Linked DNA regions of Bradyrhizobium sp. AZCC 1610. The main gene of each other region encodes a partner of the protein of the gene in region 2 in a complex. Links are inferred from orthologs where the notes say so. Each region holds a gene or a part of one and is shown on either strand. Other genes may lie near its edges.

Region 1 (10,139 bases), 3.2 Mb from region 2 along the record:
GGCGATATAGAGGTGGCCGCGGTCGATCAGTTCACGCATCTGCCGGTAGAAGAAGGTCAACAGCAGCGTGCGGATATGAGCGCCGTCGACGTCGGCGTCCGTCATCACGATGATCTTGTGGTAGCGCAGCTTGTCGGCCGAGAAGTCGTCGCTGATGCCGGTGCCGAGCGCGGTGATCAGCGTTCCGATCTGCTCGGAGGACAGCATCTTGTCGGTGCGGACGCGCTCGACGTTGAGGATCTTGCCGCGCAGCGGTAGCACGGCCTGGAATTCACGGTTGCGGCCCTGCTTGGCGCTGCCGCCTGCCGAGTCGCCCTCGACGATGAACAGTTCGGACTTGGCCGGGTCCTTCTCCTGGCAGTCGGCGAGCTTGCCGGGCAGCGACGAAATGCTGAGCGGGCTCTTGCGGGTCAGCTCGCGCGCCTTGCGGGCGGCTTCGCGCGCCGCCGCGGCCTGGATCACCTTGCCGACGATGACTTTGGCCTCGCTCGGATGCTCCTCGAACCACGCCGCCAGCGCCTCGTTCAGCACGTTCTCGACGACGGGACGCACTTCCGAGGAAACCAGCTTGTCCTTGGTCTGCGAGGAGAATTTCGGGTCGGGCACTTTCACCGACAGCACGGCGGTGAGGCCTTCGCGGCAATCGTCGCCGGTGAGCGCGATCTTCTCCCGTTTTGCATTGGCCTCGGCATAGCCGTTGACCTGGCGCGTCAGCGCGCCGCGGAAGCCCGCAAGATGGGTGCCGCCGTCGCGCTGCGGGATGTTGTTGGTGAAGCACAGCACGTTCTCATGGTAGCTGTCGTTCCACCACAAGGCAGCCTCGACGCCGATGTCGTTGAGCTCCGCCCGAATCATGATCGGGGCAGGCACCATCGCCTTCTTGTTGCGGTCGAGATATTTGACGAACTCCTCGACGCCGCCGTCGTAACGCATCGCCTCGCGCTTCTCGACCGCGTGGCGCATGTCCGACAGCACGATATTGACGCCGGAATTCAGGAACGCGAGCTCGCGCAGGCGATGCTCCAGCGTCGGGAAATCATATTCGACGTTGGTGAAAGTCGCGGTGGAAGCAAGGAACGTCACCTCGGTGCCGCGCTTGCCGTTGGCGTTGCCGACGACTTCGAGCGGGGCGACCGCATCGCCATGGGCGAATTCGATGTAGTGCTCCTTGCCGTCGCGCCAGACGCGAAGCTGCAGCTTGCTGGACAGCGCGTTGACGACGGAGACGCCGACGCCGTGCAGGCCACCGGACACCTTGTAGGAGTTCTGGTCGAACTTTCCGCCGGCGTGGAGCTGGGTCATGATGACCTCGGCCGCGGAGATGCCTTCGCCCTTGTGAATGTCGACCGGAATGCCGCGCCCGTCGTCGCGCACCGTCACCGAGCCGTCGGCATTGAGGATGACTTCCACGGCGGTGGCGTGACCCGCGAGCGCTTCGTCGATGGCGTTGTCAACGACCTCGTAGACCATGTGGTGCAGGCCGGAACCGTCATCGGTGTCGCCGATATACATGCCCGGCCGCTTGCGCACGGCATCGAGCCCCTTCAGCACCCGGATCGATTCCGCGCCATATTCGACCGGAATGGAATGCTCAGTATCGGCAGGTGTCTGCCGGGCAGGTTCTGTCATGTGAGGCCTTCGAGGGTGTCCCGAATCAGCTGCGCAATATGAGGCGCTGATTGATCTATTTGTGCCATGAAAGAGCCATCGCGCCTAGCGCAATCTCTCCATCAACAAGTCATTGAATAAATGGCGATTTTTTACCCTTTTTCAAGGTCTCCGAGGGCCGATTTTGGCGGTCTCGAAAAGCGCGCTTCGGGGACTGATTCTGCGCTTCGACCGCCGGATTTTTGTGAGTCGTCGCGGTGGGAAATGGCAGGCCGCCGCGGACCTGCTAAAGAGAGGCGGCGCGGCAGCTTGTAGTGGTTGTCCGCCGTCACTGCGATCCCGGATTAGCTCTCCATTGTCCCAGCCTTCATCAAAATATCGGCCCGATGTCGATGGCCTCCGGGCCATCGCCGTGATGCTGGTGCTGAATTTCCATGCGTTCCCGGACGCCATGCCGGGCGGCTTCATCGGCGTCGACGTGTTCTTCGTGATTTCGGGCTTCCTGATCACGGGCATCATCACGCGCGAACTGGAACTCGGCCGCTTCAGCCTGGTCGAGTTCTACAACCGGCGAATCCGGCGCATCTTCCCGGCGCTGATCGTGGTGCTCTCTGCGACATTGATGCTCGGTTGGTTCTGGATGCTGCCACAGGCCTTGGCGCAGCTCGGCAGCGACAGTCTCGCCAGCGCGGCGTTCTTGGCCAATATCGCGCTGTTGCTGCAGTCCGGCTATTTCGACGTCGAGTCCGCCAAAAGCCGTTGCTGCATCTATGGTGGCTCGGCATCGAGGAACAGTTCTATCTGTTCTGGCCGCTGTTGGTATTCGCAGGGATTATCAAATTCGGTCCGCTGACGCTGCTGGAGCGCCACTTGATATTGCTCGCGAGCACGCTCTTGGCCTGGGCGACCTACCGGTTTGTCGAGATACCGTTCCGTTTCGGCCTCCCGAGCCGGCGCAAGATGTTCAGCCTCGGGGCCGGCATGGCGATGATAGCGGTTGCGGGTATTGCCGTCATTTGGGGGCGCGGCTTCGACGTCCGGCTGCCGCCGGAAATCCGCGCGATGGCCACTGTGCCGACGGAGAGCTTCAAGTGGCGGTTTCACGAATGCCTGCTCGATCTCAGCAACGAAACAACGTTTGCCGACACTTGCGTCGATCGCGATCGGCGCCCGCTGGTCCTGATGTGGGGGGATTCGACCGCGGGCGCCCTGCTGCCCGGCCTGCGCAAAGCGCAGGAGCAGCGAAACTTCGGCATCGCGCAGCTTACCTCCAGTTCCTGCATTCCGGCGCTCAACGCCGACATTGCGAGCCTGCCCAATTGCCGCGCGATGAACGACAAGGTTTTCTCACTCGTCCGGCAGATCAAGCCGGATATCGTCTTGCTGCATGGAACCTGGGAAAAATATCTCGACAACGTGGCCGAGACCGTGGTCGCGCTGTAGAAGGAGACGAATGCGCGGGTCGTTGTTCTCGGCGGCGTACCGACGTGGCGGCGCGGACTTCCGTCCGAGGTGCTAAGGTATTTCATCCTCCATCGTGCGCTGATCCCGCAGCGTTCGCCCAATGCCGCACCACCTACCGCCTACGATGCCGTGATGCGCGCCAGGCTCGAGCCGCTGGGCGCGGAATTCATCTCGGCGTCGGACGTCTTTTGCGATGCGCAGGGTTGCCTGACCCGCACTGGCGATGCGGCGAAAGATATTGTCGTGAGCGATCAGGTGCACCTGACCGAAAAGGGATCGGTATTTCTGATCGACTCGATCATCGACCGCTTGCTCGGCGGTGTATCGCCCGCGGGCAGGGCGCGTTAAGGACTCAGACGCGACGGCTCACCTGGCCCGATTCCACGTCGAAAATCTCGCCGGTCGCGCCGATGTCGACGAAGGCGGCCGGATCGGCGCCGGTCATCCAGACCTGTGCGCCGAGCTTTGCGAGTTCATCGAACAGCGCCTTGCGCCTGACGGGATCGAGATGCGCGACGACCTCGTCGAGCAGCAGCAGCGGCACGATGCCGGTCATCTCGGCAACCAGCGTGGCATGGGCCAGCACCAGCCCGATCAGAAGCGCCTTTTGCTCGCCGGTGGAGGCGTCGCGGGCCGGCATATTTTTGGGCGCATAGACCACCTGCAGATCGGTAAGGTGGGGACCGTCGAGCGTGCGGCCGGCCGCGGCGTCGCGGGCGCGGCTGGCGCGCAGGATCTCGCGGTAGCGATCCTCGACTGCGGTCGCGGACTCGTTGACCAGCGCATTTTCCATCCAGCCGTCGAGCATGATCTGTGCCGACGGAAAGGCCGAAGCTTGGCCACGTTCGCGCAGCATCGTTGCCAGCCACGTCACCGTCTGGCCGCGGGTGGCGGCGACCGCGACCGCAAGCTCGGCGGTTTCGCGCTCGATCGCGTCGCACCAGTGGTCGTCATAGTTGCGCACTTCAAGCAGGCGGTTGCGCGAGCGCAACGAGCGGTCCAGCGCCGAGACCCGGCTGGAATGCTCGCTGTCGATCGCCAGCACCAGCCGGTCGAAGAAGCGCCGCCGCTCGGAAGCTGCGCCGAGAAACAGCCCGTCCATTGCGGGCGTCAGCCACACCATGCGCAAATGATCGCCAAAGGCGGTTGCCGAACCCACCGGCTCGCGGTCGATCCGGCAGCGCCGGCTGGTTGACGCCGCCTCCGCGGCGGGCGCATCGATACCGGTGCCGAGCGTGGCGAGCCCCAGCGCGCCCTCGACCTCGGCGGAGACCGCCCAGGAGCCGTCGCCCTGGTTGTCGGCGACATCCTCCAGCGTCGCGCGCCGCAGGCCGCGCCCCGGTGACAGAAACGAGATCGCCTCCAGGCAATTGGTCTTGCCGGCGCCGTTCGGCCCCACCAGCACCACGACATCACTCCGCGCCTGCACGCTCGCCGCGCGGTAGTTGCGGAAGTGCGTGAGGTTGAGGCGATGGATGCGGGAGGGGGTCATGGCCGGTCGTCATTGCCGGGCTTGACCCGGCAATCCATCGTTCGCGTCAGCGGACAATTTCTTCGTAAAGATCGCGCCAATCGGGATTGCCCGCGACGATCAGATCTATTTTCCACTCGCGCGACCAATGCTTGATGTTCTTCTCGCGTTGAAGCGCCGGCGATCGTTTCGTGCGCTTCGAAATAGACCAGTGTCTTGATGCCGTACCGCTTGGTAAAGCCGTCCGCTAGGCCTTCCCCGATGCTCGTAGACGCGCCGAACCAGATTGTTCGTTACACCCACATACAGTGTTCCACCGGGCTTGCTGGCGAGGCTGTACACCCAATAGGTCATTTGGTTTGATGGATTGCCGGGTCAAGCCCGGCAATGACAGTTGGGCTCACACCCGCATCGGCATCAACACGTAGAGCGCGCCCTTGTTGTCCTTGTCCTGCACCAGCGTCGGCGAGCCGGGGTCGGCGAGGCGCAGCACGGCGACTTCGCCTTCGATCTGGGCGGCGATGTCGAGCAGATAGCGCGAGTTGAAGCCGATATCGAGGGCGTCGGAGGCGTATTCGACTTCCAGCTCTTCAGTGGCGCTGCCGGAATCCGGATTGGTCACCGACAGCACCAGCTTGCCGGCGGACAGCGCCAGTTTCACCGCGCGGCCGCGTTCGCTGGAAATGGTCGAGACGCGGTCTACCGCAGCCTCGAAATCCTTCTTGTCGACGATCAGTTCCTTGTCGTTGTTCTGCGGAATGACGCGGCCGTAATCCGGGAAGGTTCCGTCGATCAGTTTTGAGGTCAGCACGACGTTGCCGAGCGTGAAGCGGATCTTGCCCTGTGACAGTTCGATTTTGACTTCGGCCTCATTATCCTCGATCAGCCGCTGCACTTCGCCGACCGTCTTGCGCGGCACGATCACGCCGGGCATGCCGGTGGCGCCACTGGGCAAGGCCAGATCGATCTGCGCCAGCCGATGGCCGTCGGTTGCCACCCCGCGCAGGGTTGCGGCCTTGGCGCTGCCGGCCGTGTGCAGATAGATGCCGTTGAGGTAGTAGCGGGTTTCTTCGGTCGAGATGGCAAACTGCGTGCGGTCGATCAGGCGCTTGACGTCGGCAGCCGCGAGCGAGAACGAGTGCGTCATGTCGCCGGCGGCGAGATCAGGGAAATCGCTTTCGGGCAGGGTCTGCAGCGTGAAGCGTGAGCGGCCGGCGCGGATCGCCAGCACCGAACGGTCGCCGTCGGCTTCCAGCACGATCTGCGCGCCATCGGGCAACTTGCGGACGATATCGTAGAACATATGCGCCGGCACGGTGGTGGAGCCGCCAGTCGCGGTTTCCGCCGCCAGCGTTTCGGTCACCTCCAGGTCGAGGTCGGTCGCCTTCAGCGACAGCCTGGCGTTTTCGGCGCGGACCAGCACGTTGCCGAGGATCGGGATGGTGTTGCGGCGCTCGACCACACGATGGACGTGGCCCAGCGATTTCAGCAGTTGCGCGCGTTCGACGGTGACCTTCATTGCAATATCCGCCAGAGATGGAAAAGCCGGGCGGCCCGTAAAGGCAGCGCCGCGGCATTGGAAACCCGAAAAGCCGGATCAGGATCGGATCTGATCAAACCCCCGGGGGGACCGCAAGGTGGCGCGGATGGCCCGCCGGTGCAAGGGAGGCGAGACCCCGTTCCCCACTTTTGCGGCAGAAAATGGCGGCAGAAAAAAATTCTCCCACCCCAATTCTCCCACATCTGGGATCAGGGGAGGGAGAGGTGGGGGAGGAGCCAAGTTCTTAAGGGGCAGGTCCCGTTCCTGCTCGAGCTTCGGCTCTGATTGAATCAGAGCCGAAGCTCTAGATTCTTGTTTTAGCGCGTTTTCTTCACGCGAACCGGTATCCACCCCGGATCAAGTCCGGGGCAGGCTTTCGCTCGAAAACGCTATAACCGCTATTCCTGCAATTGCCGCTTCAGCGACTCGACCTCTTCGGACAGAGCGATATCCCGGGCCACCAGCGCCTCGATCTTGCGCACGGCGTGCAGCACCGTGGTGTGGTCGCGTCCGCCGAACCGGCGGCCGATCTCGGGCAGCGAACGCAGCGTCAGCGTCTTCGCCAGATACATCGCGACCTGACGCGGCCGTACCACGTTCGCGGTCCGCCGCGACGAGAGCAGGTCCGAACGGCTGACATTGTACTGCCGGGCGACCACCCGCTGGATGTCCTCGATCTTGATCCGCTTCGGTTCCTGCGGGCGGACCAGGTCGCGGACCTCGCGCTCGGCCATTTCCAGCGTCACCGGCTGGGCGTTGAGCTTGGAGTGGGCGAGCAGGCGGTTGATGGCGCCTTCTAGGTCGCGGCCGTTATGGGTGATGGTGCGCGCCAGATAGTCCAGCACCGCTTCCGGTACTTCGAAGCTCGCGTGATGCGCGCGCGCAGCCGCCACGCGCGACTTCAGGATTCCGAGCCGCAGCTCTTCACCGAGCGAGCCCATCTCCACGACGAGGCCACCCGCCAGCCGCGAGCGCACGCGATCGTCGAGGCTCTCGAGATCGGACGGCGGACGGTCGGCGGCGATCACCACCTGGCGGCCGGCATCGATCAGCGCGTTCAGCGTGTGGCAGAACTCGGCTTGGGTCGACTTGCCCTGCAGGAACTGCAGGTCGTCGATCACGAGCACATCAATGCCGCGTAGTGCCTCCTTGAACGCCAGCGCCGTCTGCGTTTTCAGCGCGGCGACGAAGCCGTACATGAACTTCTCGGCGGTGAGATAGAGCACCTTGCGCTCGCTGCCCGAATTGCCGGCCCACGTCACCGCCTGCAACAGATGGGTTTTGCCAAGGCCGACGCCGGCGTGAATATAGAGCGGATTGAACATCACGGCATCACCGCGGCGTCCTTCGGCGACCTGACGTGCGGCCGCATGCGCCAGCGTGTTGGAGCGGCCGATCACGAAGCTCGCAAAGGTCAGGCGCGGGTCGAGTGGCGAGCCGCCGAGCGCATCATGGCTGGCGGATACCGGCGCCGTCGCAGTCGCGCGCAATTCTGGCGCGGGCCGGCCATTGGCCTGCTCGGCGCGGCGTTGATCGGCTGGCGCGATTTCCTTGGCGGGCGCGGCGCAGCGCATCGCGGTGCGCACGGTGAGGTCGATGCGGTGCACTTCCGGCATCTCGGCCTGCCAGCAGGTCAGAACACGGTCGGCGTAATGCGCCTGGATCCAGCTCTTGAGGAACCGGGTCGGAACCGAGAGATGCACGCTTTCGTCCTGCACACCTTCCAGGTCCATGCGCGCAAACCAGCTTGTATAAACGTCCTCGCCCACGGTCGTCCGCAACCGTCCCTTCACGCGCGACCAACGATCCTGTTCCGTATTTGTCATTGCCTGAGAACTTTTCTGAATGAGTAAGTAATGGTGTTTGCGAAATCGGCCGGCGAGTTGACGTGACCTCGACGCGGAGCTTCAGCCATCAGACAAAGATCGGGCGTTCGGCGGAATCGCCGTTTGCTGAGATCAAAGGCTGGATGGAGTGAGAGGCTACCGCGAGGTCAGCGCGTACTCGACGGTCTGCCCGGAGTTCGCGTGGGTGGACGACTGGAAACGTCGTTCAGGGATTCAGAAGCGGTCTCGATGGAAATGAGCGTGCCGAATGTCGCGTTGATTCCGTAAAACATAGTACCTCCCCCTCTCGCCGCGAGAACGCGCGGCGAGCAATCACATCACCAGTGTTTCAAAGCCAGTCTGCCGCTACCGAACATCCGCTTGTCCGACCGCTGCGCCGCCGCGTATCTCAGTCTGTCGTCTTCAACACGTTCACGATCTTCGCGTTCCCACTCGTTGCATCATCGGCCAGCATCTTATTCCCCTTGCCTTATTCCCCTTGTCCGGAACGCACTGAACGCGAGCACCACGCCGGGAAATTTAGACACAGAACAGCCGCTCTCATATTGCTATGAGCTACCAACTCAGCTTCGCTTGGAAAGCGTCGCTAACGCGCACACCGCCGCCGATTTGCACGTCCGCTCTTGGGTCTCATACCGCGCTGGTCAGGAGAGCCTTGGGCGTCGCGAACGAGTAACAAATACACCAAGCGCGATTTCTGACAATCCGTGATTCGACGACGTGGCCCGACTCTTCGTCGGTGTTGCAACACTGCAATTGCGAAACTCCACACCAAGTTTTTGAATCCGCGCGTAGAATCGCGCGACTCCGACAAGCGTGACAATTTTCGTTGCACTCGCAAAATTTTTTAAGAAACCGTTACAATCGTGGTTACCGGGACCAATTTTCGAAACGCTTGTGCTCGCTATGTGGATAAGTGATTAGCGAGACGAAGTTTTTCGGAATTGTTTTTCAGGGTAACCCCGCGCGGCAGAGATGCGGGCGGGAAGAAGCTGGCGTCTGATTGGTCAGCCGTTGCGATCGCGCTTCTCGCAAATGCGCATGGCAACGCCGGTGCAATAAATTGCACCTCGTAAAATTACGGCGCTAGAAATGTGACACGTAACCCGGTGCTCAGCAACGGGACAATTGAACTGTCACGGCCAATCCAGGGCCACGCTTTCAGCGTGAGCCAAAAATGCAACAGGATGCACGTGCGTGGCGAAATGGATTTTCGGGTTCGCGCTCGTACGCCCGGCATGACAGAAAAACAAAAGCCCGGCGAAGCCGGGCTTTTGACGAATATCTATTTCTGTCAGTTCACTTCGCGAGCTTGGCGATCGCGTGCGTCAGGCGCGACACCTTCCGGCTCGCATTGTTCTTGTGAATGATGTTGCGCTGCGCGGCCTGCATCAGTTCCGGTTCCGCGTGCTGCATCGCCTTGAGCGCCGCCTCGCGATCGCCGCTCTTGATCGCCTCCTCGACAGTCCGAACCGCGCCACGCATCTGGGTGCGGCGCGACTTGTTGACGATGGTGCGGCGGGCAATCTTGCGGGTCGCCTTTTTGGCGGAAGAGGTATTGGCCATGTTCTCAACTATCCTTCGGCTGTCATCGCTCGGGTGGTCGGGCTTGAGCGCGCCGGCCGTTCAAATTGCGTGATCGACACTGGTTGTGTTTTCCAGGGTGTTCTGACGTAAGCCGTTCTTGAGGATGCCATGGACGGAAGCCAAAATGCTCCCGTAAGCGGCGCTGCTCAAAGAACAGCGGCGGCGGGATTGCGCCCGCCGCCATTGGGGGTCTTATAGAGGGCGCGTCATGCACCGTCAACGCTTTCCGCCCCTCCCCAAAAGGCCGGAAAGGGGGCGAAAATGGCGCGTAAGGTGCTGACGAGGTTGAATTTCGGGGTGCCCCCGGTATTGGCTGACGGCCTTTTGGGGGCGATAGATATAAGGTGACGCATGATCCGCGGTTTTTTCCGGCTAATCGGCCTGCTGCTCCTGGCCGGCGGATTCATCTTCATGGTCTATGACGGCGCCCGTTTCGTCGCCGACCAGACCCTGCGGTTTACCCGGTTTGGCCAGTTCTGGAACGACATCCATCAGTCCAGCCAGCTTGCATTCCGGACCTGGGTCGAGGGTACCGCGCCGTGGCTCTGGAACAGCGTCATCAAGGTCCTGCTGGATCAGCCGGTTTTTGCCGTGCTGGGCGTGGTCGGCATTCTGCTCATGA
Region 2 (10,196 bases):
CCTCAAGTGATTGACTGTCCTGACCCGCGATCAGGCCGCACTGTTTCGCGCATCGCGCTTTTACTTGCAAGGGACCGCGGATCCGCGTTGCCGTGTGGTGATCGAGCGAATCCTGCCGAAAAATCCCGGAAAACAGGGCGCTTCGGTATCCAATTCTTGCGTTTTCGTGACGCCGCCCTAGTTGCGGCGCAATGGAGCCATCACTAATGTAAGCGAATCTCCATCAAGGAAAAACTGGACATGGCTAGCTCGTTCCCGATTCCGGTCCGTGCTTTGGTGTTCTCGGCCGCCGCGACCCTGATATCCGGCTTCGCAAGCGGGCCAGCGCTGGCGGGCGCCGGCGGGCCGTTTCTTGCCCATCAGGCGCTGTATGAACTGAAGCTGGTCAAGTCGCGCGGGACCAACGCGATATCAGGGGCACGCGGGCGCATCCTCTACAATTTCTCGGGTAGCGCCTGCGAGGGCTACACGTCCGAATTCCGCCAGGTGTCGGAACTCGATAGCGGCGAGGGCAAGCTGACGCTGAGCGATCTGCGCTCGCATTCCTGGGAAGACGCCGCGGGCAAGAGCTACCGTTTCAAGATCGATACGCGGATGAACGATGCTGATTCCACCCCGATCGATGGCATCGCGGAGCGTGTGGGCGACCGCATCACGGTCAAGCTGAAACAGCCGGTTGCGAAGACGTTTGAGCTCGACGGCAAGGTCGTGTTCCCGACCGAGCAGATCCAGCACATCATCGCCGCCGCGCGCGATGGCAAATCGGTGCTCGAGCTGATGGTCTATGACGGCTCAGATAATGGCGAGAAGGTCTACAATACGTTGTCGGTGATCGGGCAGCCGATCCCGGGCACCCGCAGCATCGCTTCCCCCGATCCCTCGACCGCCAACGACCAGATGAAGGCGCTGACCCGCTGGCCCGTGACCGTGAGCTATTACGACCGCGACGCCAAGGCGAAGGACGGCGAGCAGACGCCGGTTTACGCGATGTCGTTCGAGCTGTTCGAGAACGGCGTTTCCCGCGCGCTGGTGCTCGATTACAACGACTTCGTGATCGCGGGCGCGATGGGCCGGTTCGACGTCAGGGATTCCAAGCCGTGTAAGTGAGGGGCAATCGTCCGCCGGTACGAACCCCGGAGACTGCGCCCGCGGTGAAGGCTGATCTCCGCTAGCCTGCGGTGCAGCAACGGCTGTGCGCGATTGGGCGCACCCATCTTGTATTGTTCCGGCCCAGCACCAATTAGAAACTGTGGGAAGCAGAATCGCTCCAGGAGCGAGGATGTGGCCAGCAAAAAAATGGCGGACGGTGGGCTCCCGGTGATCGCGCGTTTTGAGGTGCGCCACCGCAATTACCTCGCGCCAGACGGCTCGATAAACAGGCCGCTCCCCGCGTTCGCCTCCGATGCAAAACTGCTCGTCTCGCTCTATCGAGCGATGGTGCTGCTTCGCAGCTTCGATCGAAAGGCTGTTGCACTGCAACGCACCGGACGGCTTGGGACCTATGCGGTTTCGCTCGGCCAGGAGGCGGTGTCAGTTGGCATCGCCAGTGCGATGCGGAGCGAAGACGTCCTGCTGCCCTCCTACCGGGACAATGGCGCGCTGATCTGGCGTGGCGTCAAGCTGGAAGAAATTCTGCTGTTTTGGGGCGGCGACGAGCGGGGCAATCACTTCTCCGGACCGGTCCAGGATTTCCCGTTTTGTGTTCCCGTGGGATCGCAGGCGCCGCATGCCGCTGGCGTTGGCTATGCCTTCAAGCTGCGCAAGGAGCCGCGTGTCGCCGTATGCCTGTTCGGCGACGGCGCTACCTCGAAGGGCGACGTCTATGAAGCGATGAATTTTGCCGGTGTGCACAAATTGCCGGTCGTGTTCGTCGCCACCAACAATCAATGGGCCATATCGGTGCCCTTACGGCTGCAGACCGGTTGCGAAACCCTGGCGCAGAAGGCCATCGCCGCCGGGTTCATCGGCGAGCAGGTGGACGGGAGCGACGTGGTGGCGGTGCGTGCCGCGGCTGAAGAAGCCATTGTCGCGGCCCGCGATGGCCAAGGGCCGCGCTTCATCGAGGCGGTCACCTACCGGCTCGGCGATCACACAACCTCAGACGACGCATCACGCTATCGTCCGGAGGAAGACGTCCAGGCACGCTGGAAAGAAGAGCCGATTGCGCGATTGAGAGCCTTTCTTGCCGGCCAGAAAATGTGGAGCAAGGCGGACGAAGAACAGCTTGCCGCGGAGTGCCACGAGCGCGTCGAGGCGGCGGTCGAGCGCTACCTGGCAACGGAGCCACGCGGGCCTGAAACCATGTTCGATCATCTCTATGCAGATTTACCCGAGGTCTATGTCGCGCAGCGCAACGAACTCGCGAGAGAGGAAGATGGCTGAGGTAACATTGGTCGAAGCCATCAATCTGGCACTCGCCCGCGCGATGGAGGACGATCCGGGCGTGCTCTTGCTTGGCGAAGATGTCGGCCTCAATGGCGGCGTTTTCCGCGCGACCGCCGGGTTGCAGAAGCGGTTCGGAGCAGAACGTGTCCTTGATACGCCGCTTGCCGAACTTCTGATCAGCGGGCTCTGCGTCGGAATGGCGACGCAGGGGCTGAAGCCCGTCGGCGAGATCCAGTTTATGGGATTTCTGTATCCCTGCATCGATCAACTGGTGAACCACGCCTCCCGAATCCGCAATCGCACTCAGGGACGACTCACCTGTCCAATGGTTCTGCGCACGCCGCACGGCGCCGGCATTCGCGCGCCCGAGCATCATTCCGAAAGCACCGAGGCGATGCTCGCCCATATCCCCGGCTTGCGCGTTGTCATCCCGTCGTCGCCGGAACGCGCATATGGACTGCTTCTCGCCGCGATCCGCGATCCCGATCCGGTGGTGTTTCTGGAGCCGACCCGGATCTACCGCGCAGCGAAAGGCGAGGTGGAAGACAACGGTGAGGCTTTGCCGCTCGATGTTGCCTTTGTCCTGCGGGAAGGCCGCGACGTCACGCTGATTAGCTGGGGTGCGATGCTGAAGGAAACCATGGCGGCCGCCGACGCGCTCGCTGTTGAGGGCATCGCCGCCGAGGTCGTCGATCTCGCCACGCTCAAGCCTTACGATGAAGTCACGGTGCTCAGCTCGGTCGCAAAAACCGGACGTTGTGTCATCGTGCACGAGGCGACACGCACTGGCGGATTCGGAGCGGAGATCGCCGCGCTGATCGCCGAGCGCGGCCTGGCTTCTCTGCTCGCGCCTGTGGCCCGCGTTACCGGCTACGACACGGTCGTTCCGATGGCGCGGCTTGAGCAGAAGTTCATGCCATCGGTTGGTCATATCGCGACGGCCGCGCGCCAGGCGTGCCAGTTCAGTTGATTCCCAGCGGACTTATCCCATGCGCCAGTTCGTATTGCCGGATCTGGGAGAGGGCCTCGAAGAGGCGGAGATCGTAAGCTGGTATGTCAACGAAGGCGATCACGTCGTCACCGATCAGCCGCTGGTTTCCGTCGAGACTGACAAGGCCGTCGTCGAGGTGCCGTCACCGTCGAGCGGACGTATCCTGCGCCTGTTTGGCGCCAAGGGAGATGTGGTGAAGGTAGGCGCGCCGCTCGTCGAGTTTGCCGAAGGCCCCGAGCAAGACACCGGCACAATTGTCGGCGAACTCGGCACCAGCGAGCAACCGCCGGCGGCAACAACTTCCAGGCCAGCGGCTGGACAGAAAGTCCAGGTGTTTCCGGCCGTACGTGCGCTCGCGCGCAAGCTCGACGTCGATCTCGAGCTTGTCGAAGCCACGGGACCCGGCGGCTTCATGACGCGTGCGGACGTGGAACGGGCTGCCAAGGGCTTGTCCCATACCGGACCCGCCGAACTCTTGCGCGGATTGCGTCGCGCGATGGCGCAGCGCATGACGGCGGCGCATGCCGAGATCGTCCCGGCCAGCGTCACCGATGAGGCCGATATCGACGATTGGCGAACCGGCGAGGACGTGACAATCCGGCTGGTGCGCGCGATCGCTGTCGCCTGCAAGGCAGAGCCGTCGCTCAATGCCTGGTACAATTCCGGCGCTGGTGAACGGCGTCTGATCGACCGTATCGATCTCGGCATCGCCGTCGATACCGGGGGCGGTCTCATCGTTCCCGTGTTGCGCAATGTCGCAGAGCGGGACGTATCGGATTTGCGAACCGGGCTCGACCGGATGCGGGCGGACGCGGTCGCGCGCTCAATACCTCCGGGAGAGTTGCGTGGCGCCACGATTACGCTGTCGAACTTCGGAATGATCGGAGGCCGCTTCGCCAGCCTGATCGTGGTGCCTCCGCAAGTGGCGATCATAGGCGCCGGCCGCATTACCCAAGGCGTTGTCGCGTATCGGGGCCAGCCGGCGGTGAGGCGCGTGCTGCCGTTGTCGCTCACCTTTGACCATCGCGTCGTGACGGGCGGTGAAGCCGCTCGCTTCCTGGTCGCATTGAAATCGGATCTTGAGCAGTTTTCGTGAGATGGTGCAGGGGGAATTAGGTTGGCTGAGGTCCGAACGGTCCAAGCCAGCATGCCTTGACCGGGAAATGCTGCGGGATAGCCAATCCAGCGTATATTGAGATTAGACAAGGATATCCCATATCATTTCGATAAGGGAGTCCTTGCTGTGCAGACTGTACGGGCGACTCTTGTTGCGGCCGCTTCAGCGGTAGCTTTGGTTGTCTCTCCCCTTGCCGCCTCGGCGGGAGAGGCCAACAGCAAGCTTGCGCTGACCATCTCGGTCGACGGAGCGATCGGGCCGGCAACGGTCCGTTACGTGAAAGACGCTCTGACCAAGGCAAGCGAACGACATGCCGAGGTTGTCGTTCTGCGTTTGAATACACCGGGCGGTCTCGCAACCAGCATGCGCGAGATTATCGCTGACGTGCTGGCGTCGCGCGTTCCTGTTGTCGGTTACGTTGCACCCTCCGGAGCCCATGCGGCCAGCGCCGGAACCTATCTCGTCTACGCCACGCATATCGCGGCCATGGCGCCGGGCACCAATCTCGGAGCGGCGACGCCGGTGCAGATTGGCGGTCCGTTGCCTGGTCTGCCGGACGCTACGCCTGACAAGAGCGACAAGGACAAGAAGGACGGCAGCGACCAGCAGCCGAAGACGAAGGATGCCATGATGGCAAAGGCGACAAACGATGCCGTCGCCTTGATCCGCAGCCTTGCCGAGTTGCGCGGCCGCAATGCCGATTGGGCGGAGAAGGCGGTGCGGGAGGCCGCCAGCCTGTCCGCCAATGCCGCATTGCAGGCGAATGTCATCGACCTCGTCGCACGCGACCAGGCCGAACTGCTCAGGCAGATCGATGGTCGGGCGGTGGAGGTTGCAGGTGGCGATACCAGACATTTGGCGACGAAAGATGCTGTCCTCGAAGCGATCGATCCGGGATGGATCTCACGATTCCTGGCGGTCATCACCAATCCCAACGTTGCGTTGATTTTGCTCCTCGTCGGCGTCTACGGCCTGATTTTCGAATTCACTTCACCCGGCGCGGTCGCCCCCGGAGTTGTAGGCACGATCTGCCTGCTGCTTGGCCTCTATGCCCTCAACCTGCTCCCGATAAACTACGCCGGCCTCGCCTTGATGGTGGTCGGGATCGTGCTTCTGACCATCGAAGTCTTCAACCCGACCGTGGTTATCGGCCTCGGCGGCATCATCGCCTTTGTGCTCGGAGCGATCATGCTCTTCGACGTCGAAGCGCCGGGCTACCGGCTGTCATGGCCGGTCGTCGGCATCACGGCGGCAATGTTTATTGGTCTCGTTCTCGTCGTACTCAGATCGCTTCGGCGCGCCGACAAGGGTCCGGTACGGGTCGGTGCACAAGCCATGCGTGGCCTGTCTGCCCAGGTCATCGACTGGTCCGAGAACGAGGGCCACGTATTCGCGCAAGGTGAACGCTGGCAGGCGCGCGGCGCCGAAACGTTCAAGCCGGGAGAGGTGGTCGAGGTGGCCAACATCATAGATTTGACGCTGGTGGTGCGGCGCCGGCCGACGCTGATCGGCAAGGAGGTACGTCATGATGCTTGAATATCTGACCTATGCGTCGCTTGCGGTGATCGTAATCCTATTTCTAGCCTCCGCCATTCGTATCCTGCGGGAATACGAGCGCGGCGTGATCTTCACGCTCGGCCGCTTCACTGGGGTGAAGGGTCCGGGACTCATCATACTGATCCCAGTTGTGCAGCAGATGGTAAAGGCAGACCTCAGGGTGATGGTACAGGTAGTGCCACCCCAGGACGTAATTTCACGCGACAACGTCCCGGTCAAGGTCAACGCCGTTCTCTACTTCCGTATCGTCGATCCCGAGCGCGCCATCATCAAGGTCGGCGATTTCATGGCCGCAACCAGCCAACTGGCGCAGACCACGCTGCGCTCGGTGCTCGGCAAGCACGAACTGGACGAGATGCTCGCCGAGCGGGACAGGCTTAATTCCGACATTCAGGAAATTCTCGATCAGCAGACCGACGTCTGGGGAATCAAGGTTACCACCATCGAGATCAAGGATATCGATCTCAATGAAACCATGGTGCGCGCGATTGCCAAGCAGGCCGAGGCGGAGCGGTTGCGACGCGCCAAAGTGATCAATGCGATGGGCGAGCAGCAAGCCGCCGAGAAGCTCGTCGAGGCCGGCCGAACGCTTGCGCAGGAGCCGCAGGCGATGCAGTTGCGCTACTTCGCGGCGCTGCACGACATTGCCGGCGAGCGATCATCGACCGTGGTCTTTCCTCTGCCGATGGACTTGCTCGGCCATCTGCCCGGACGGCGGAACGATGCAACGTGACTTTGGTTGGTGCCGGCAATAAGCCAATCGCGTGATGTCGCCCGACGAGTCAAGATCGCTGATCTAGCGATGCAGCCGGACGATCGGTTGCGGTTACGAGTCAGGCCCCAGGACGCGCGGAACATCCTGCGAGGACCCGTCTGGTCGAGAGCGCCGGACCGGGATACGCTTCGGCCCAACCATGCACGTCAGGGAGGCGCAAACATGAGCAAGCTCCAACAACTTCGGCCAAGCGGCCTTCACCACAATCCGGCTTACTCCCACGTCGTCGTCGCGTCGGGTGCGCGCACGATCTATATCGCGGGGCAGGTATCTACCGACGAGGAAGGACGGGTGGTCGGTGAGGGTGATCTGGCCGCGCAGACGACACAAGTAATGCACAATATTGGCCTGGCGCTGAAAGCCGCCGGTGCGAGTTATTCCAATATCGTGAAGATCACCACCTTCGTCGTCGGCTACAAGCCGGAGCTCCGTCCCATCATCGGCAAGGCGCGCTCGGCGTTCTTTGAGGGCATGGAGCCGCCGGCGAGCACGCTCGTCGGTGTAACGGCGCTTGCGGCCCCTGAATGGCTGATCGAGATTGAGGCCGTGGCCGTCGTCGATTGACGTCCCTGCTCACTCCGTCATTGCGAGCGTAGCGAAGCAATCCATCTCTCCGCTTGTGGCGCTATGGATTGCTTCGCTGCGCTCGCAATGACGCGGAAAGGTCCGTAACTTATTCCTCCCCCTCATCCTCTTCCTTCGCCGGCCCCCTGTACGCGATCCCCCTGATCACGGCGGCATTGCCGAACTTCTTCCGCAAATCATCCATCGCACGCTCGGCGTGGGCGGAGCGGCGGTCGAGCATGTCGGTGTCGTCTCCTTGCGATCCCTCGCGCAGCGCGCTGACGCCGGTGCCCATCAGGCGGAATGCCGTGCCGTCGATCTCCTTCGCCAGCATTTCGCGCGACACCGCGAAAATCTTCGCGGCGAGCTGGGTCGGCGCCTGAATCGATTGCGAGCGGGTGCGCTGCCTGAAATCGGCGGTCTTCAGCTTCAGCGTGATGGTGAGGCCAGCAAGATTGCCGTTCTTCAGCCGGGACGACACTTTCTCCGACTGCCGCCACAGCAGCCGTTCCAGCGTGGCGAAATCCCGGATGTCGTTTTCGAACGTGGTTTCGCTCGATATCGTCTTGGCGCCGCGATCCGGCACCACGCTGCGGTCGTCGATGCCGCGCGCCAGCCGCCACAGCCTGCGGCCTTCGCCGCCGAACTGCTTCATCAGCTCGACCTCGTCGGCGCGCTGCAAGTCCGCAATGGTGCGAAAGCCCCGCTGCACCAGTTTCTCCTGGGTCGCGGGGCCGACGCCATAGATGAAGCCGACCGGCTTGTCCGCCAGCATTTCGCGGGCCTCAACCTGGTCGAGGGCGGCAAAGCCCCGCGGCTTGTCGAGGTCGGAGGCAATCTTGGCCAGGAATTTGTTGCAGGACAGGCCGACGGATACCGTGATCCCGATGTCACGCTCGACGTCGCCGGCAAAGCGCGCCAGCACTTTTGCCGGAATCATGCCGTGAACGCGTTGCGTGCCGGCAAGGTCCAGGAATGCCTCGTCGATCGACAGCGGTTCCACCAGCGGCGTCAGCGCCTGCATCGCGTGCCGCACCTCGCGGCCGACGCGGACGTATTTCGCGATGTCGGGCGGGATTACGGCAGCCTGCGGGCAGAGCGCCAAGGCCTTGAACATCGGCATGGCCGAGCGCACGCCATAGGTTCGCGAAACGTAGCAGGCGGCCGAGACCACGCCGCGCTTGCCGCCGCCGATGATCACGGGCCTGTCGGCGAGTTCCGGATTGTCGCGCTTCTCGACGGTGGCGTAGAACGCGTCGCAATCGATATGCGCCAGCCTCAGCGAGGGCAGGGCATGGTGGCGGACGAGGCGCGGGGAACCGCATTCGCCGCACCGCCTGGCCGTGATATCGAGGTCGCCGAGGCAATCCCGGCAGAACGCGCGCGGACCCTCAGCGGCGGACGCGCTCACGGCACGTCGCGCTCCCAGTGCGGGTCGCCCAGCACCTGGCGGGCGGCGGCGATGTTGGTCGGATGCAGTTGCGAGGCGCTCGCAAACGCCTTCACGGTCGCGTCGTCGCGCATCACGAAATCCAGCACAGACGCCAGAAATTGCGGGTCGGCCGCGGCCGTCCGCAGCGTCTCCGGACCGATCCCGCTTTCGGCCAGGAACAGGCCTAGCCTTTCAGGGTCGCCGGCAATAAAACTCAGCGCCTGAACCGCAACGATTTCAGCTACTTCCCGGGGGTTGTGAACAGGCTTTTTCAATAGCGGGTTTGCCTTTCCGTTAACTTATAGGCTCTACTTTGGAACCATCATGCCCGAGTCTGCGGAGTGCGTTCAAGCAATTGGAAACCGCTTCGTAAAAATTGGTGCATCGATTTAACCGCTTAGAGCGAATCTGACGCTAGTTTGAATTCACTTTTCGACAAGCCCGGCGGCGGTGTTCGACGTACTGTAAGGCCGGACTTGTTTCCTGAAGATAAGGGGAGGGACGGGATGGCAAAAACCGTCCTGATCGTGGAGGACAACGAGCTCAACATGAAGCTCTTTCGCGACCTGTTGGAAGCGCATGGCTATCAGACGTCGGGCACCAGCAACGGTTTCGAGGCGCTCGATCTCGTCCGCAAGCTGCGCCCCGATCTGATCCTGATGGATATCCAGCTTCCGCAAGTGTCCGGCCTCGAAGTGACGCGCTGGATCAAGGACGATCCGGAGTTGCGCGCCATTCCGGTGGTTGCCGTCACCGCCTTTGCGATGAAGGGCGACGAAGAGCGCATCCGCGAGGGCGGCTGCGAGGCGTATTTGTCCAAACCAATTTCCGTCGGCAAGTTTATCGAAACCGTGCGGCGTTTTATCGGGTAGGAGTGAGCTTCGATGTCTGCGCGTATCCTTGTCGTCGATGATGTTCCAGCGAACGTCAAGCTGCTGGAAGCCCGTCTGTCGGCCGAATATTTCGACGTGCTGACGGCTTCCAACGGCACCGAGGCGCTCGACATCTGCGCCCACTCCGAATGCGACATCATCCTGCTCGATGTCATGATGCCCGACATGGACGGTTTCGAGGTCTGCCGCCGGCTGAAGTCGAACCCGGCCACCCATTTCATTCCCGTCGTAATCGTCACCGCGCTGGACAGCCCGTCTGATCGTGTTCGCGGGCTGGAAGCCGGTGCCGACGATTTTCTCACCAAGCCGGTCTCCGACATCGTTCTGATCGCCCGCGTTCGGTCCCTGACGCGGCTGAAGATGATGACCGATGAGCTGCGGATGCGCGCCATCACCTCGCTCGAGATCGGTATGGAGGCGCCCGAACGCAGCGCGATCGCCGACAAAGGCGTCGGCGGGCGGATTCTTTTGGTCGACGACCG

The links.
Region 1: the proteins of V1279_RS18910 (region 2) and dnaN are in contact, whole or in part, in a solved structure (PDB 1OK7), measured with the Escherichia coli proteins. The link is inferred for Bradyrhizobium sp. AZCC 1610 from one-to-one orthologs.

Annotation. Positions count from the first base shown.
Region 1 is NZ_JAZHRR010000001.1:7,010,147-7,020,285, reverse strand. What follows is about bases 4,004-6,933. They hold dnaN (DNA polymerase III subunit beta), read right to left. Parts: upstream 6,063-6,933; coding sequence 4,944-6,062; downstream 4,004-4,943. Other genes in these bases: dnaA (chromosomal replication initiator protein DnaA), read right to left, coding at 6,482-6,933; recF (DNA replication/repair protein RecF), read right to left, coding at 4,004-4,564. Outside these bases: gyrB (DNA topoisomerase (ATP-hydrolyzing) subunit B), read right to left, coding at 1-1,629; V1279_RS34370 (acyltransferase family protein), read left to right, coding at 1,964-2,461; more of recF, read right to left, coding at 3,425-4,003; more of dnaA, read right to left, coding at 6,934-7,909; rpsT (30S ribosomal protein S20), read right to left, coding at 9,230-9,496; V1279_RS34335 (hypothetical protein), read left to right, coding at 9,869-10,139. UniProt on the Escherichia coli protein: Confers DNA tethering and processivity to DNA polymerases and other proteins. Acts as a clamp, forming a ring around DNA (a reaction catalyzed by the clamp-loading complex) which diffuses in an ATP-independent manner freely and bidirectionally along dsDNA.
Region 2 is NZ_JAZHRR010000001.1:3,817,125-3,827,320, reverse strand. What follows is about bases 6,650-9,636. They hold V1279_RS18910 (DNA polymerase IV), read right to left. Parts: upstream 8,801-9,636; coding sequence 7,499-8,800; downstream 6,650-7,498. Other genes in these bases: V1279_RS18900 (response regulator), read left to right, coding at 9,328-9,636; V1279_RS18905 (DUF3572 domain-containing protein), read right to left, coding at 8,797-9,096; V1279_RS18915 (RidA family protein), read left to right, coding at 6,988-7,389; V1279_RS18920 (slipin family protein), read left to right, coding at 6,650-6,783. Outside these bases: V1279_RS18945 (cell envelope integrity EipB family protein), read left to right, coding at 241-1,107; pdhA (pyruvate dehydrogenase (acetyl-transferring) E1 component subunit alpha), read left to right, coding at 1,297-2,382; V1279_RS18935 (alpha-ketoacid dehydrogenase subunit beta), read left to right, coding at 2,375-3,355; V1279_RS18930 (dihydrolipoamide acetyltransferase family protein), read left to right, coding at 3,375-4,472; V1279_RS18925 (NfeD family protein), read left to right, coding at 4,620-6,029; more of V1279_RS18920, read left to right, coding at 6,019-6,649; more of V1279_RS18900, read left to right, coding at 9,637-9,693; V1279_RS18895 (PleD family two-component system response regulator), read left to right, coding at 9,706-10,196. UniProt on the Escherichia coli protein: Poorly processive, error-prone DNA polymerase involved in translesion repair and untargeted mutagenesis. Copies undamaged DNA at stalled replication forks, which arise in vivo from mismatched or misaligned primer ends.